Regions from separate parts of the Bradyrhizobium sp. CW1 genome, predicted to be linked through region 3. Evidence: predicted binding sites of a transcription regulator. Region 3 holds the regulator's gene; each other region holds the start of a gene.
The links. The regulator LexA, encoded in region 3, represses DNA repair genes until DNA is damaged. The targets are predictions, from matches to a motif close to TGTTCNNNNTGTGTTCNG.

Region 1 (3,871 bases), 100 kb from region 3:
CGGGGCCTTGGTGTAGGGGCGCGCCGCGAGATCAGCGGCCGAAGCCGGGGCGGCGAGAGCGAACAAACAGGCCGAAGCCAACAAAACCTTTTTCATTTTCAACTAATCCCAGTCCCAGTTTCTGATTGTGCCTTCCACGATAGGGAGGGCATCGGACTCACTTGCCCAACTGATGCCGTACTTACACCAGTGAAGCCGCAAGTTGTGTCACTCAAAAGCAACAACGGTCGGAAAACGGAACGGTTATTGACCGATTAATATTGGAGAACTGCACAGCAAAAGGCCGGCGCAAGGCCGGCCTTCGAATTGCGATATGTCCAGCGCGATCAGTACCTTGCGATGGCCGGACCGCCCCAGCGATAGTTCAAGCGCACCAGGCCCATGTCTACGTCCTGGCGAATCCGGTCGCTGCCGAATACCGCACCCGCGGGCGTTGTGAAGCCGATCGTGCGATCGCCAAGGAAGATGTGGTCGTACTCAAAGCCCAGCGACCAGTTCGGGGCGAAGCCGAATTCCAGACCGGCCCCGACCGTGCCACCCCAGCGAGTCTCCCGGGCCGAAGCCAGCAGCGCGCCCGCGCCGGGCGTACCCGCAGCAGCGTAGATGTCGTACTTGTCACCGACGACGGCGGCGCCGCCCTTCACGTAAAGCAGCACGTTGTTCCAGGCGTAACCGACCTGACCGGTGATGAGACCGAAAGCGTCGATGCGGGAACGGTTGCGATCACCCGTCACCAAAGCGGTACCAGGGAAGAGGGTGCTCACGTTGTCGCCCCGGAAGTCAGCCCAGTTGCCCTGGCCTTCCAGACCGAACACCCAATTGGCGGACTGCCAGCGATAGCCGATCTGGCCGCCGACGGTGCCCCCTGTTGCATTGTGACAGCCTTCGCCGACGAGAACGCCGGTCGCGGGCGTGACGAAGTCCCAGCACTTGTGGCTGGAGCCACCGCCGCCGTTGATGCCGATGTAGAAGCCGCTCCAGTCGTAGATGGCGGCAACCGCCGGCGGCGGGGCTTTGGTGTAGGGACGCGCGGCCATGTCCGCCGCGCTTGCGGGAGCCGACAAGCCCATCGCCACTGCACCGATTGCACAAATAAGAAGCTTATTCATTGCCAGTCTCCCCAGGTTTCGTCCGCTTCTTATTTCCCCGAAGCGGCTGATCAGGCGCGAGGGCCCATATGAACTAAGTCCGAGGCAACCGTAGCTCTACGGAGCGGCAGAGTCCGTCTCCCAAATGCAACAAGACCGGGGCAGTGCGAGTACCCATAACTTGCTGAATGTTAAGTTCTTTCTTCCATTTTTGGGAACCTACAAAGGTTCCAATCGACGTGTGCCTTTCCGCAACACATGTGGCCGATCGATCCCACGCCTTCAGATCTGTCTTCGCCAAGAACAAATCTGGAACGAACCGGAGGTCGATGCTATATGTGGGGATAACCGGAAGGGTGACGGCCTGATCGTCGTCCGCAAGTGTTCGGCGAGCGTATAGGGTCGCCTCAACAGGCACGGCGGAACGCGGGAGCGGACCGGCCTTCTTGAATTCAGTGGCATTCGGAGCGGAGAGCGGAGATGGCGGGAAGCGTCAACAAGGTCATTCTGGTTGGAAATCTCGGCAAGGATCCTGAAATCCGCCGCACCCAGGACGGGCGGCCGATCGCCAATCTGAGCGTCGCGACTTCGGAGACGTGGCGCGACAAGGCGACTGGCGAGCGCAAGGAAAAGACCGAGTGGCACCGCGTCGTGATCTTCAATGAAGGGCTCTGCAAGGTCGCCGAACAGTATCTGAAGAAGGGCGCCAAGATTTACGTCGAGGGTGCGCTCCAGACCCGCAAATGGACCGACCAGAGCGGTGTCGAAAAGTACTCGACCGAAGTCGTGCTGCAGGGGTTCAACTCGACCTTGACGATGCTGGACGGTCGTAGCGGCGGTGGCGGAGGCGGCAGCTTCGGCGACGAGCCGGGCGGCGATTTCGGCTCCTCCGGTCCGGTCAGCAGCACGCCGCGGCGCCCTGTTGCCGCCGGCGGCGGTGGCCGCAACAGCGACATGGACGACGATATCCCGTTCTGAGCGATTCCGCTCCAAGAACGCGGCGCCTGATGCGGACGCCCGGCCGGATGGGCGGCGCTTCTCATCTCATGTCAGAACATCCCACTAATCGACAGGACGGGCTCGGCATTTCCGGGCCCGCTTCATGTTTGGGGTGAGCTCGGATTGCGGCTTGGCAAACGCGCCGACGCGGCAAGCTCACCGCGCGGTTTTCCACGCGTGAGCGGCGATTTTGCAAGGCCGATGCGAGTGCTGTCCGAGACACCGCTCGCAAGGGCTTAAGTTGTTGGAAAAATAGGCGGAAAAAGCGCTTCCCAGAACGCCGCGAGGGTGGTTATCAGAGGCTCGATGCGCTATATGATTCCCAGATAAAACCTCACCGGATTTCCCCTTGGCTGACGACGACGACAAGCCCGGCGACCAGCCGGCGCAACCCTCGGATATTCGCCCCGTCTCCATCTTCGAGGAGATGAAGAAGTCCTATCTCGACTACGCCATGAGCGTGATCGTGGCGCGGGCGCTGCCTGACGCCCGCGATGGCCTGAAGCCGGTGCATCGCCGCATCCTGTACTCGATGAACGAGCAGGGGCACACGCCGGACAAGAAGTACGTCAAGTCCGCCCGCGTGGTCGGTGACGTCATCGGTAAATATCATCCGCATGGCGACCAGTCGATCTACGACGCCATGGTCCGGATGGCGCAGGACTTCTCCATGCGCGTGCCGCTGATCGACGGCCAGGGCAATTTCGGCTCGGTCGACGGCGATCCCCCGGCTGCCTATCGTTATACCGAAGCCCGATTGACGAAGGCGGCGCTGGCTCTGCTGGCCGACATCGACAAGGACACGGTCGACTTCCAGCCGAACTACGACAACAACGAGACCGAACCGTCGGTCTTGCCAGCCAAGTTCCCGAACCTTCTCGTCAACGGCGCCGGCGGCATCGCGGTCGGCATGGCGACCAACATCCCGCCGCACAATCTCGGCGAGGTCATCGACGCCTGCGTCGCGCTGATCGACAACCCCGCGCTCACCATCGACGAGCTCATCAACATCGTGCCGGGACCGGACTTCCCGACCGGCGGCGTCATCCTCGGACGGCAGGGCATCCGCGCCGCCTATCACCTCGGCCGCGGCTCGGTCATGATGCGCGGCAAGGTCGCGATCGAGACCATCCGCAAGGAGCGCGAGGCGATCATCATCACCGAGATTCCCTACCAGGTGAACAAGGCGACGATGGTCGAGCGCATCGCCGAGCTGGTCAAGGAAAAGAAGATCGAAGGCATCGGCGACCTGCGCGATGAATCCGATCGCGACGGCTACCGCGTCGTCATCGAATTGAAGCGCGACGCCGTGCCGGATGTGGTGCTCAATCAGCTCTACAGGTTCACGCCGCTGCAGACGAGCTTCGGCGTCAACATGGTGGCGCTCGACAGCGGCCGTCCACGGGTCATGCACCTGAAGGACCTGCTGGCGATCTTCGTCGACTTCCGCGAGCGGGTCGTCACGCGGCGCACCAAGTTCCTGCTCGCCAAGGCCCGAGATCGCGCCCATGTTTTGGTCGGTCTCGCCATCGCAGTCGCCAATATCGACGAGATGATCCGCGTCATCCGGACCTCGCCCGACCCGACCACCGCCCGCGACACCCTGATGTCGCGCGACTGGCCGGCCCGGGACGTCGAGGACATGCTGACGCTGATCGACGATCCGCGCCACCGCATCAGCGAGAACGGCACGATCCGGCTGTCGATGGAGCAGGCGAGGGCCATTCTCGATCTGCGCCTGCAACGCCTCACCGCACTCGGCCGCGACGAAATCCGCGAGGAGC
Region 2 (3,871 bases), 2.0 Mb from region 3:
GGCGATCGCCGAATTCAACAAGGGCACGCGCTCCTATGAAACGGAGTTCCGCATCGTGCGGCCCGACGGCGATGTGCGCTGGTGTGTCGGCACGGCCGCCGCCACGGTTGACGATAGCGGTCGGGTCATGCGCGTCAGCGGCGTGACGGTGGACATCACCGAACGCAAGCGCGCCGAGGAACGGCAGACTCTCCTGGCGCGGGAAGTCGATCATCGCGCCAAGAATGCGCTGGCGCTGGCGCAATCGATCGTGCGCCTCACCCGCGCCGACGAGGTCAAAGCCTATGTCAGCGCCGTCGAGGGACGCATCAATGCACTGGCGCGCGTGCACACGATCCTGTCGCTATCGAGCTGGCAGGGCGCCGAACTCTCGAAGCTGATCGACGAGGAGCTTGCGCCCTATTCCCTCGGCGGCCAGATCAAATTGGCGGGGTCGGAAGTTCAGTTGCTGCCGGCAACCGCCCAGACGCTGGCGCTGGCGCTGCATGAGCTTTTCACCAACTCGGCGAAATATGGCGCGCTCTCGACGCGGAAGGGACGGCTCGCAATCGGCTGGCAGGTCGAGGACGAGCTGCTCACGCTGACCTGGGAGGAATCCGGCGGCCCGCTCGTCATGACGCCGAAATCCCGCGGCTTTGGTACGCGGAGCCTGCTTGCGAGCGTCGAGTCCCAGCTCGGCGGGCAGGCGCGATTCGATTGGCGCGCCGAGGGTCTGCTGTGCCGGCTCGAGGTGCCGTTGGTCCGCAAGACTGCCGCGACGACCGCGCCCGGCAACTTCGAAGCCGCCAGCTCCGCCGAATTGCAGCGCGCTTCCGGCTAACCGGAGGCCGCACTCTTCCTGCGCTGCGTCGTTTGCGGCTCGCGCGCGACCCGTCCTTCGAGCCAGGCTTCTGTTTGGGCGAGATCGCGCAGAGCCTTGGCATAGCGGCACGCCGCGCTTCGCTCCGCGCCGCGGGGCAGCTTGCGCGCTTTGCGGAGGATGTCCGCAGCGGCATTACGATAAGCCAGAGAGCGATAGAGAAAGACCACCTTACCCATATCGAATGTTCCCGTGTTGCGCGGTCATTCTCGCCCACCCGGCATGAACGTCGGATGAAGCGGACGATGACAATTCCTTCATGCGGGTGGAACCGGCGCGTGTCGCAGGCGTTGCATGCGAGATTGGGATAGAGTTCCATGCGCGCGAAGAAGTCGTCTGACCTGATCTCTCCCAGCGGGCTCGTCAAGCTGATGACGCACGCGATGATGGGCGCAGCCTTGGGACTCGCTTTCAGCCTCTTGCTCGTGCTGTCCAATCCCGGCGTCGCCAATTTGCTGAGTCACGGCGGAAGGCAGGCCGTTGTCGTTTTCGCCCTCACCTTGGTGACGACGTTCGCGATCGGCGCGACACTGACCGGCGTCGTTTTCATCCTGGCCGAGGACAAGCAATCTTGAACTATGCGTGCTTTACCGGAATTCTTTGTTCGGAACTCCTGCGACGAATGGCAGTTGGCTGCCTGCGTCAATTCAACTCAGGGAGTTCCCGCAGATGAAGACCACCAAGCTCGCTCTTGCCGTGATGTTGGCAACCGGCCTCGCCGCTGCACCGTTCGCCGTGCAGGCCAAGTCGCACAAGGCAAAACACGGATCATCGATGTCATCGTCGCAGACCACCACGGGCGCCAACACCAAGTCCTCCAAGGGTGCTGATCCCTCCGGTCAGGGCGGCTCCGGCCCCGGCTCCGACCAGGGCGGCACCATGACGAACAACAAAGCCGGCATGAGCAACACCAAGTAGGCGTTCGTCGAAAACACGAAGGCCCCGCGATCGCGGGGCCTCTTGCTTTGGTATTCGAACAGACTTCTCTCGGGCCGCTTCGTCAACATGCGGTATCGACGAGCCCCGCACCTCGCGTTGCGCGTAGGCTTCAGCTACGATGGCTGCCCAGGATGTCAGGATGAACGCCTGCAGGATCTGACTTCACCAGATGGTCGAGTCGTGCGCGCTTGCGCGCGATCAAGAGCTGGGCCGCGGCGTCGTCGAGCCCCTCGCGTTGCAGCTGCCGGATGGCAGAGCCCAGTTCGAGAATCTCGGCGCGCAGCTTTAGAATCCGGTATGCATCCGGATCTTCCTCCACCATGCGCTCCCAAGGCTCTCAGCGGCGCGCGATCACGCGCAGAGGACTACCTGATGTCTTCGCGGAACGAAGGCGCATCCTATCGCGGACATTCGGCAGGACATCGCCGCCACCTGCAGCCTTCCATTCGCCGATCAGCAGATTGATTTTCCGGCGCAGATCCATCTGCGCCAGGGCCTTCTCCGTGCAGTCCCGATCGCGCTCGACAAGCTCGCGTACGGCCGCCTCGACATCGGCCATTTCCAGCCTCAAGGCGCTGATTTTACGTCGAATTTCATTAATTTTGTTGTCCATGACTTGTTAGAACAAAATAAGAACATATAGTCAAGTCACGATTTCAGAAGGGAGAAGCGACATGCAGGTTCAAGGTAAATACGATGCCAAGTCTTTCCTCACCGAGCAGATGACGCGGGCGCAGGGCCTCCGGCTGAAACGGCTGAGCGAAGAGGCGTATCAGCCCGCGCAATACGCGCGGGATCTGTCCTCCAGCGAGGCAGCACGGCGCATTCAGGTGCTGGAAGCGGAGATCGAGCTGGCGGATTCGTTCTAGGCTAGGTCGCCCATCCGGAACGTTGCTTGCGCTTTCGGAACCATGCCTGTCCCGGATTGTTTTCCCAGGCCAAGGGAGAACATGCATGGCACGCAAGGCAAAGAAGCGCCGCTACTCGCGCAGCTCCGGCAGCGATGTCGAAGGCGAGATGAAGCGCTACAAGAAGGGGACCGCGAAAAGCGGACCGGGCGGTCGAGGCGGACGCGTGAAGAGCCGCAAGCAGGCAATCGCGATCGGCCTGTCGAAAGCGCGCAAGAAGGGCAAGAAGGTCCCGAAGAAGGCCGCGAAACGAAAGACGTCCAAGAAGACGTCAAAGAAGACATCTCGGAAAACATCCAAGAAGACTTCGAGAAAGAGTTCGAAGAAGACGTCGAAGCGCAAATCCTCCAAACGGTCGCGCTGACCTCAGTCAGATCATGCTGCCCGGCATGAAGCAGCGGATCGAAACGCCGAACGCGGTCTTCACCGGCCACACCATGGTGCGGCCGGCCCGGTTCGGCTCGGTGATCACGGCTTCGTCCGGTACCTCGACCCACTCGCCGTCGAGCCGCACGCGGTAATGTCCATTGTGCGAGTCCCAATCGGGATCGGCGACCGCAAACCCATCCGCATCCGAGCAGCACGGACCGAGATGGCTGCGCAGGCCGTCGAACCACGGCTTGAGAGGTGAGTCCGCGTAGCGGCCGTCGTCGCGCCCGAGAGCGTTTCCACCCCATAGCACGAGTGGCGCTACCAACGGCGCCACAAGCAGCGCACTTCTCAGCGAGAGCTTCAATCGATCCATGTCGGCACCGATCAAATACGAATTGCCGGCCGGCTCAGCGGCGGCAAGTTCGAAGTTCCACGCTTGCAATCGTCGGCGGCTTCATTGCCGCCGAGTCCGTACGAGATCCGCAATTGTGATGAGCGAACACGGCTTTTTCGGACGAAACCGGGTCATCCTCCCTGCCGTTAACGAGAATGTTATCGGCGATGTGCGGAAATCCTGAAGGCGAACGGGAAAGGCGGCCCGAAGGCCGCCTTTTTGGAGTTGCGCCGATCGACGTTCGCCTTATGCGAGCGGCACCGCCACGAACCGGGTCGTCTGCGCGCTTCTGACCTGCAGCAGCACGCTGCGCTTGCCGGACGATTTCGCTTGCGCCAGCTCCGAACGGACATCGCCGATATTGGCGACGGCCTTGCCGCCCACGTTGAGGATGACGTC
Region 3 (3,871 bases):
ATGTGAAGGGGCGGGATGACTGTGCCTGCTCAGCCGCTTTTGCCTCTGCGCCTGCGCTCGGCTAGAAGACGTGCGGAACATTCGCCCGAACGTGCCGAGCAGGAGTTTTCGCCGTGGCCTTGATGCCGGTTTCTGACGCGCTTGCCGCGGTGCTGGCGGGTGCAGAGCCGCTGCCGGAAGAAATGATTTCCCTCGACGAGGCCTACCATCGCGTGCTCGCGCGTGACGTCGTGGCGCGGCGCACGCAGCCGCCGCAAGCGATGTCGGCGATGGACGGCTACGCGGTGCGCGCGGCCGACGCCGCGACGATCGATTCGGAGCTCACCGTCATCGGCGAAGTCGCAGCGGGCCGACCGTTCGAGGGGACGGTCGGAGCCGGCGAGGCCGTGCGGATCTTCACCGGCGGCGTCATTCCCTTTGGCGCGGACGCCGTCGTGATCCAGGAGGACACGGTCGCCGCCGGCAAGCGCATCACGATCAAGGAAGCCGCGATCGCCGGCCGGCACATCCGCCCCGCCGGCGTCGATTTCCGCGAGGGCGACGTGCTCCTGCGCAAGGGAAGCCGTCTGACCGAGCGAGACCTCGCGCTCGCCGCCGGGATGAATCATCCGCACCTTGCCGTTGTCAGGCGTCCGAAGGTCGCGATTCTCGCCACCGGCGACGAGCTGGTGATGCCGGGCACCACGCCCGGCCACGGCCAGATCGTCTATTCCAACGGCTACGCCCTGCACGCGCTCGCCCGCAGCGAGGGCGCCGAGACCATCGACCTCGGTATTGCCGCCGACACGCTCGAGGCCACCACCGCCGGCATCCGCCGCGCCCGCGAGAGCGGCGCCGACGTCCTGATCACGACCGGCGGCGCATCGGTCGGCGACCACGATCTGGTCCAGCAGGCACTGCGGGACGAAGGCATCGCGATGGCGTTCTGGAAGATCGCGATGCGGCCAGGCAAGCCGATGATGCACGGGCGACTCGGCGCAATGGGTGTGATCGGCCTGCCGGGCAATCCCGTATCGTCCTACGTGTGCGCTTTCCTGTTCATGGTGCCGCTGATTCGCGCCCTGTCGGGCCGTTCAGTGATTCACCATCGCCGTGAACGCGCCGTGCTCGGCCGCGACGTCGGCGCCAACGACCAGCGCGAGGACTATCTGCGCGCGCATCTTGAGGAGCGTGACGATGGCACACGCGTCGTTGTTCCCGTCAATCATCAGGACTCTTCGCTGCTTGCGAATCTCGCTGCAGCACAGGTACTTCTCGTCCGCGCACCATTCGCGCCGAAGGCCGAAGCCGGCACGGCTTGCGAAGTGTTGCGGCTCCCCGTCTGAGCGCCCCCGCAACGCGCGTTCCGCGCACTTTGCTCTGTTCACGGTAAATTAAGCAGTTGCGGAACATGTATCGAACATATAGTGTCTGTTCATGATTTGTTTCGAGCATGCAGCGGCTTATGGCCGAATTCAGCGTCTCGGAATCGGACGACATCAACCGGGGGACTTTGGTCGAGATGTTAACGCGCAAACAATACGAGCTTCTGCGGTTCATCAGTGAACGTCTGAAGGAAAGCGGCGTGCCGCCCTCCTTCGACGAGATGAAGGATGCGCTCGATCTGCGCTCGAAGTCGGGCATCCATCGCCTGATCACGGCGCTCGAGGAGCGTGGCTTCATCCGACGCCTGCCCAACCGCGCCCGTGCGATTGAAGTCATCAAGCTGCCGGAGCTCCAGGCAGCCGCTGGCAGCCGCCGCGGCTTCACGCCGAGCGTCATCGAGGGCAATCTCGGCAAGGTGCGTGCGAGCGCGAGCCTGCCCGCTGACGAGGGCGAACGTCCCGTCGCGGTGCCGGTGATGGGCCGCATCGCGGCCGGCACGCCGATCGAGGCGTTGCAGACCCGCAGCCATACTATCAGCGTACCGCCTGACATGCTCGGCTCGGGCGAGCATTACGCGCTGGAAGTGCGCGGCGACTCGATGGTCGAAGCCGGCATTCTCGACGGCGACATGGCCCTGATCCAGCGCAACGAGAGCGCCGATACCGGCGACATCGTGGTGGCGCTGATCGACGACGAGGAAGCGACGCTGAAGCGCTTCCGCCGTCGCGGCGCCTCGATCGCGCTCGAGCCCGCCAACGCGGCCTATGAGGTCCGCATCCTGCCGCCCAACCGGGTGAAGATTCAGGGCAAGCTGATCGGGCTTTACCGGAAGTACTGATACCGGGAGTCCTTTCTATCGGCAGTACTTCATATCGGAAGCACTTCATGCCGGAGGTGCTTGGCGCCTCGCGCGCTTCCGATCGGCATCGCCGGTCAGAGATTGGAGCGGATCATCGTCCGCTCCGGCTGGATAGCCTTTCTGGTTCTGCACAGACTATCCGGCCCCTCCTCCAACGCTGGCTCCTCGCCACGCCGACGAAGCAGCACCGCTTCAAGCAGCACCGCTTCGCGGCTCGGTTGTTCGAGGAAACAGCGACCAGCGGTCAAGTTCGGCCGTTGCAGCCAAGTTGGCAATGTTCGCGTACGCGCCTCCCGAATGCATCGCGGCGAGCTTTGTTCCTATTGAATTCGGGAAAGATAATGTGATCGCGGCTTGCGGAAGCCAGCCGCAGATTTGCCCACAACCAAGCACAGCGTTCGTGCTTCCACTCTGATAGAGGCCTGCGCCTCGATAAGAGACGCGGGTTGCTATCCCAGCATGAGGAGCACCCGATGTGTGACTACAGCCTACATGCCGTCGCGTCGCGCCCCGCCGAAGTCGGCGAGACGATCGTCACGACAAGCTTCCGCGGCACCTCGACGCGCGGCTTCGCCTCTGCAGCCGATCCGTCCGTCGCCGTCTGCCTGCTGCCGGGGACGGAGCTCGCCTTCGCCGACGACGTCCGCTACGACAATCGCTGGATCTGGACGCGCACCATCAATTCCCGCGTCGGCAAGTTCGGCAAGATCGATCCGCACGTTCCCGACCGCCATCATGATGCGATCGAATTCCCCGACGGCAAATACGTGCTGGTGACGCAGCTCGTCGAAGGCCAGCGCGCGACGGTGCTGCAACTGCCGGTGACTCAGTCGGTCACCGAGCGCGAGCACAAGGCGCAGATCACCGCCGACAGGCAGCCGACCGTCACGCACCTGCCGATCGGCTGACAGAGCCGCCCTCCGGCTACGAGGTCGGAGGTCAGGATTGAATCGCCATCGCCGGCCGTGGCCGGCGAGATGGTGTGGTTTGCGCCCCGCGAATCCGAACGGACGCACCGAACCACTGCGTTGCTCCGCACCATCAGATCAATCGTCGGCTTGCAGGTCGGTGTCCGCCGGCGTTGCGTCCTTGATGCGAGGCGCGGTCGACTTTGGCGCGAGGCTGCCGTCGAAATCACCCTCGCCGGCGCCGGCCGGCAACCAGGGGCGGCTCGTGCCTCTCGCCCTCACTGCCTGAACCACAAAACCGTCACCACGCTGCGTCAGCGCCAGCGCGCTCTGGCTGGCGAGCCGCTGCCGATCGACCACCATCGCCGCGCAATCGGGCGGCGCGGGACGAGTCGTCACCACCAGGGCGGCCCGACTGCAATCGTCTGCGAGAGCGTCGACGCGCAGTGCCAGCGCGACCAGCCTCCCGTCGGCCAGTGGCGTCACGCAGCCGGATTCGTCGCAGGACACGCCATCGGCAAGCGAGGCTCTGCCCGCATCGCGCGGATCGGCGTCGGCAGCGAGCCATTCCTTGAGCAGAAAGCCGTCCTTGTTCGTCCTGATCAGGTGCAGATATCCGTCCCTGCCCCGCACCGCGACGCTCGCGCCATCCCCGGCAATCAGGATGTCGGGCTGCCGCGCCGACAGTCCCCAGAGGATCGCTGCCAGCAGCACCAGGGCGCCGGACCAGCGCAGCGGC
Region 4 (3,871 bases), 3.9 Mb from region 3:
GGCCTCGACGACCTCGCCGGCGTCTGCGATCCCGGCACCCGTGTGGTCGTGATCGGCAATCCCAACGACACCGCGCCCTATCGCGAGTTGGTCCGCCGCGGCGTCAACGACTATGTGGTGGGACCGGTCGAAACGCTCGACGTCGTCCGCTCGATCTGCAGCCTGTTCTCGGCGTCCGAAACCATCATCACCGGCCGCGTCATCGCGGTGGTCGGGGCCAAGGGCGGTGTCGGTGCCTCCACCGTCGCGCACAATGTGGCCTGGACCATCGCCCGCGACCTCGCGCTCGATTCCGTCGTGATCGATCTCGACCTCGCCTTCGGCACCGCGGGTCTCGACTACAACCAGGACCCGGTGCAAGGCATCGCCAATGCGGTGCTGTCGCAGGATCGGCCGGACACGGCCCTGATAGAGCGTCTGCTCTCCAAATGCACCGAGCGTCTCAGCCTGCTTGCTGCGCCCGCCACCCTTGACCGCGTCTACGATTTCGGCGCGGAGGCCTTTGACGCGGTGTTCGACACGCTGCGCATGACCACGCCCTGCATCGTGCTCGATGTTCCCCATCAATGGTCGGGCTGGACCCGTCGCGCGCTGGTCAACGCGGACGACATCGTCATCGTGGCCGAGCCCGATCTTGCGAACCTGCGCAACACCAAGAACATGCTGAACGTCTTGAAGGCGGCGCGGCCGAACGACCGGCCGCCGCTCTACTGCATCAACCAGGTCGGCATGCCCAAGCGGGCGGAGATCGAGGTCAAGGCCTTCGCCAAGACCATGGAGAGCCAGCCGATCGCGGTGATCCCGTTCGATTCGAAGCTGTTCTCGACCGCGGCCAACAACGGCCAGATGATCGCGGAGGTCTCCAAGAGCCACCGCACCACCGAGCTGTTCCAGAACATGGCGAACCGCCTCGCCGGGCGGGGCGAAGTGAAGAAGCCGAAGCGCTCGCTGCTCGGGCCGCTGCTGAAGAAGCTGAAGGGCAGGTCGGGTCGCGGGTCAGCCCCGCATCGCAAGGCATCCTGAGCAAGGCGTTCTGAGCAAGGCGTTCGGACCAAGGCTTCCTGACACGGCATCCTGACGCGCGCGAGCGAGTTACTTCTCCGCCCGCTGCTGCTTCTTCACCAGCAACTGCCGCAGCGCCGTGACCTTGGCCGCCGCCTGATCCGGCGGCAGGTCCGCCTTCACGATGGCTTCGGCCTCGGCCTGCTTTCCTTCGAGTCCCAGCACGAGCGCGAGATTGGCGCGCACGCGGAAATCGGCGGGATTGCGCTCGTGCGCCCGGCGCATCGTTTCCTCAGCCCGCGGCAGATTGTTCTGCAGCATGTAGGACAGTCCGAGATTGGACAGCACCGACGGCTCGTCCGGCACGATCTTCAGCGCGGCGGCGTAATATTGCTGCGCCTCCTCGTTGCGACCGAGCTGATCGAGCGCGGCGCCTTGCGCCGACAGGATATGCCAGTCGGGATCCTCGGGCGAATGCGCGCGGCCGAGGACGTCGAACGCCTGCTGGAAACTGCCGCTGTCGGCGAGCGCACGGCCGTAGCCGGCGAGCAGCGCCTTGTTGCTGGAATGGGCGAGCACGGCCTGCTCCAGCACCGCGAGCGCCTGCGCGCGCTGGCCGGTCTGGCGCAACGCCTTGCCGTATTCGAGCGCGACGTTGGGATCGCCAGGCTTGGCGCGATAGCGCTCGCGCAGCGCATCCATGTCCGGCTTCACGTCCGGCTTGGCCTCGGCCCTGCCAGCCGTGTCCGACTTTCCGCCGAGCGCGCCGGTGATGTCCTCGATGCCGGTTGTCTGACAGCCGCCGAGGGCCAGGATCAGAAGCGCGGAAAACAGATATCTCGCCGGAAGAGAGGCGACGGACAAACGCTTGGACATACTCTGATCACTCGGCGACTGATCAGAGATGCTTACCGATTAACGCTAAAGTCCCGTTAAGGCGGGGCGCTTCCGAAAGCTCAGTCGGTGAATTCAGCGCCGAACTCGCAGCCGATGCGCCAGCGCAGGCGGCACTGCCGGGAATAGTCGGGCGCGAAGATGATGGTGAATTGCGGCGGCACTTCCAGAAATTCCGCCACGACTTTCACGCCGCCATCCGAAATATCCGTGATCGTGCAGTCCCGCGGCAGCGAACCCGCGCCAAAATGAATCTTGGCGAGCCGCGTGCACATCCGTCGTTCGCTTCTCCGGCGATTTGCAAGCATTTGAATTGTTCACCCGTTAGACCACGGCCCATCCCGCACCCCTAGGAGTAGCGGACATTCGTTGGAATGTGCTGAGCAGAGCAGCTTGCATTCGAGGCGTAGTGTCTTCGTCGTGTTTACGATTGGTTAGGACCTTCCGGCGCCCCTCGACCCGTTCCTGTATTGTTCTTGCAAGAATTGGCCCGCTCTGCTACCCCTAATTGTGCAAAAGGGCAGGCTGGTTCGGGCATGGTTCAGCGGGTTTCTACCGTCGCCTTTGAGGGGATCGAGGCCCGCGCGGTCGACGTGCAGGTGCAGGTCGCGCCCGGTCTGCCGGCCTTCGCGATCGTCGGTCTCCCGGACAAGGCGGTGTCGGAGGCGCGCGAGCGGGTCCGCTCGGCGCTGATCGCCTCGGGGCTGGCGCTGCCGGCGCGGCGGATCACCGTCAATCTCGCGCCCGCCGATTTGCCCAAGGAGGGCAGCCATTATGACCTGCCGATCGCGCTCGGCCTGATGGGGGCGATCGGCGCGATCCCTCCGGATGCGCTGTCCGGCTTCACCGTTCTGGGCGAGCTTGGCCTCGACGGATCGATCGCGCCGGTGGCCGGTGTTCTTCCCGCCGCGATCGGCGCCAATGTGCGCGAGGAGGGGCTGATTTGTCCGGCGGCTTGCGGCTCGGAAGCGGCATGGGCGAGTCCGGACATCCAGATCATCGCCGCAAGTTCGCTGATCCAGATAGCCAACCATTTCAAGGGAACGCAGGTGCTGTCGCGGCCTGTGCCGAAGGTGCATGAAGCAGCAAGCTCGCCGCTCGACCTGCGCGACATCAAGGGCCAGGAGAGCGCCAAGCGGGCGCTGGAGATCGCGGCCGCCGGCGGCCATCACCTGCTGATGATCGGCGCGCCCGGCGCCGGCAAATCGATGCTGGCGGCACGCCTGCCCTCGATCCTGCCGCCGCTGTCACCGGGCGAGTTGCTCGAGGTCTCGATGATCGCCTCTGTTGCCGGCGAGATCGAGGGCGGCGCACTGACGGCGCGGCGGCCGTTTCGCTCGCCGCATCATTCCGCCAGCATGGCTGCGCTCACCGGCGGCGGCATGCGCGCCCGGCCCGGCGAGATCTCGCTCGCGCATCAGGGCGTGCTGTTCCTCGACGAGCTCCCCGAATTCGATCCGCGCGTGCTGGATTCGCTGCGCCAGCCGCTGGAGAACGGCGAGGTCTCGGTGTCCCGCGCCAATCACCGCGTCACCTATCCCGCACGCTTCATGCTGGTCGCGGCGATGAATCCCTGCCGCTGCGGCAATGCGTTCGAGCCCGGCTATGCCTGCAAGCGCGGCCGCATCGATCGCTGCACGGGCGACTACCAGGCCCGCATCTCGGGGCCGCTGATGGACCGCATCGATTTGCGCATCGAGGTTCCCGCGGTGACCGCGGCCGATTTGATCCTGCCGCCGCCCGCAGAGGGCTCGGCCGAAGTCGCCGCGCGCGTGGCGGCGGCGCGGGATATCCAGCTCGCCCGCTACGCGGACGCCGGCCTGCCGAAGGTTCGCACCAATGCCGAAGCGCCGGCCTCGGTGCTGGAGGAGATTGCCAAACCGGATGCGCAAGGCCAGAAGCTGCTGCGCGACGCCGCCGAGACCATGCGGCTGTCGGCGCGCGGCTATCACCGCGTGTTGCGGGTGGCGCGCAC

Region 1: a site for LexA is predicted at 1,388-1,405, ahead of IVB54_RS19360 (single-stranded DNA-binding protein). Genes of this name have one in related genera too.
Region 2: a site for LexA is predicted at 2,419-2,436, ahead of IVB54_RS28735 (DUF3072 domain-containing protein). Genes of this name have one in related genera too.
Region 4: a site for LexA is predicted at 2,357-2,374, ahead of IVB54_RS39370 (YifB family Mg chelatase-like AAA ATPase). Genes of this name have one in related genera too.

The regions. Positions count from the first base shown of each region.
Region 1 covers NZ_CP064684.1:3,950,750-3,954,620, forward strand. Annotated here, with positions in the region: gene IVB54_RS19350 (outer membrane protein) at 1-96, opposite strand, end outside; gene IVB54_RS19355 (outer membrane beta-barrel protein) at 327-1,109, opposite strand; gene IVB54_RS19360 (single-stranded DNA-binding protein) at 1,569-2,066, shown strand; gene gyrA (DNA gyrase subunit A) at 2,437-3,871, shown strand, end outside.
Region 2 covers NZ_CP064684.1:5,896,290-5,900,160, forward strand. Annotated here, with positions in the region: gene IVB54_RS28705 (HWE histidine kinase domain-containing protein) at 1-820, shown strand, start outside; gene IVB54_RS28710 (hypothetical protein) at 817-1,038, opposite strand; gene IVB54_RS28715 (hypothetical protein) at 1,177-1,434, shown strand; gene IVB54_RS28720 (hypothetical protein) at 1,529-1,777, shown strand; gene IVB54_RS28725 (hypothetical protein) at 1,908-2,120, opposite strand; gene IVB54_RS28730 (hypothetical protein) at 2,136-2,357, opposite strand; gene IVB54_RS28735 (DUF3072 domain-containing protein) at 2,473-2,667, shown strand; gene IVB54_RS28740 (DUF6496 domain-containing protein) at 2,753-3,070, shown strand; gene IVB54_RS28745 (hypothetical protein) at 3,077-3,451, opposite strand; gene IVB54_RS28750 (Do family serine endopeptidase) at 3,719-3,871, opposite strand, start outside.
Region 3 covers NZ_CP064684.1:3,846,816-3,850,686, reverse strand. Annotated here, with positions in the region: gene glp (gephyrin-like molybdotransferase Glp) at 114-1,325, shown strand; gene lexA (transcriptional repressor LexA) at 1,502-2,203, shown strand; gene IVB54_RS18845 (hypothetical protein) at 2,698-3,132, shown strand; gene IVB54_RS18840 (ComEC/Rec2 family competence protein) at 3,271-3,871, opposite strand, start outside.
Region 4 covers NZ_CP064684.1:8,251,423-8,255,293, forward strand. Annotated here, with positions in the region: gene IVB54_RS39355 (AAA family ATPase) at 1-1,023, shown strand, start outside; gene IVB54_RS39360 (tetratricopeptide repeat protein) at 1,093-1,878, opposite strand; gene IVB54_RS39365 (PilZ domain-containing protein) at 1,959-2,204, opposite strand; gene IVB54_RS39370 (YifB family Mg chelatase-like AAA ATPase) at 2,433-3,871, shown strand, end outside.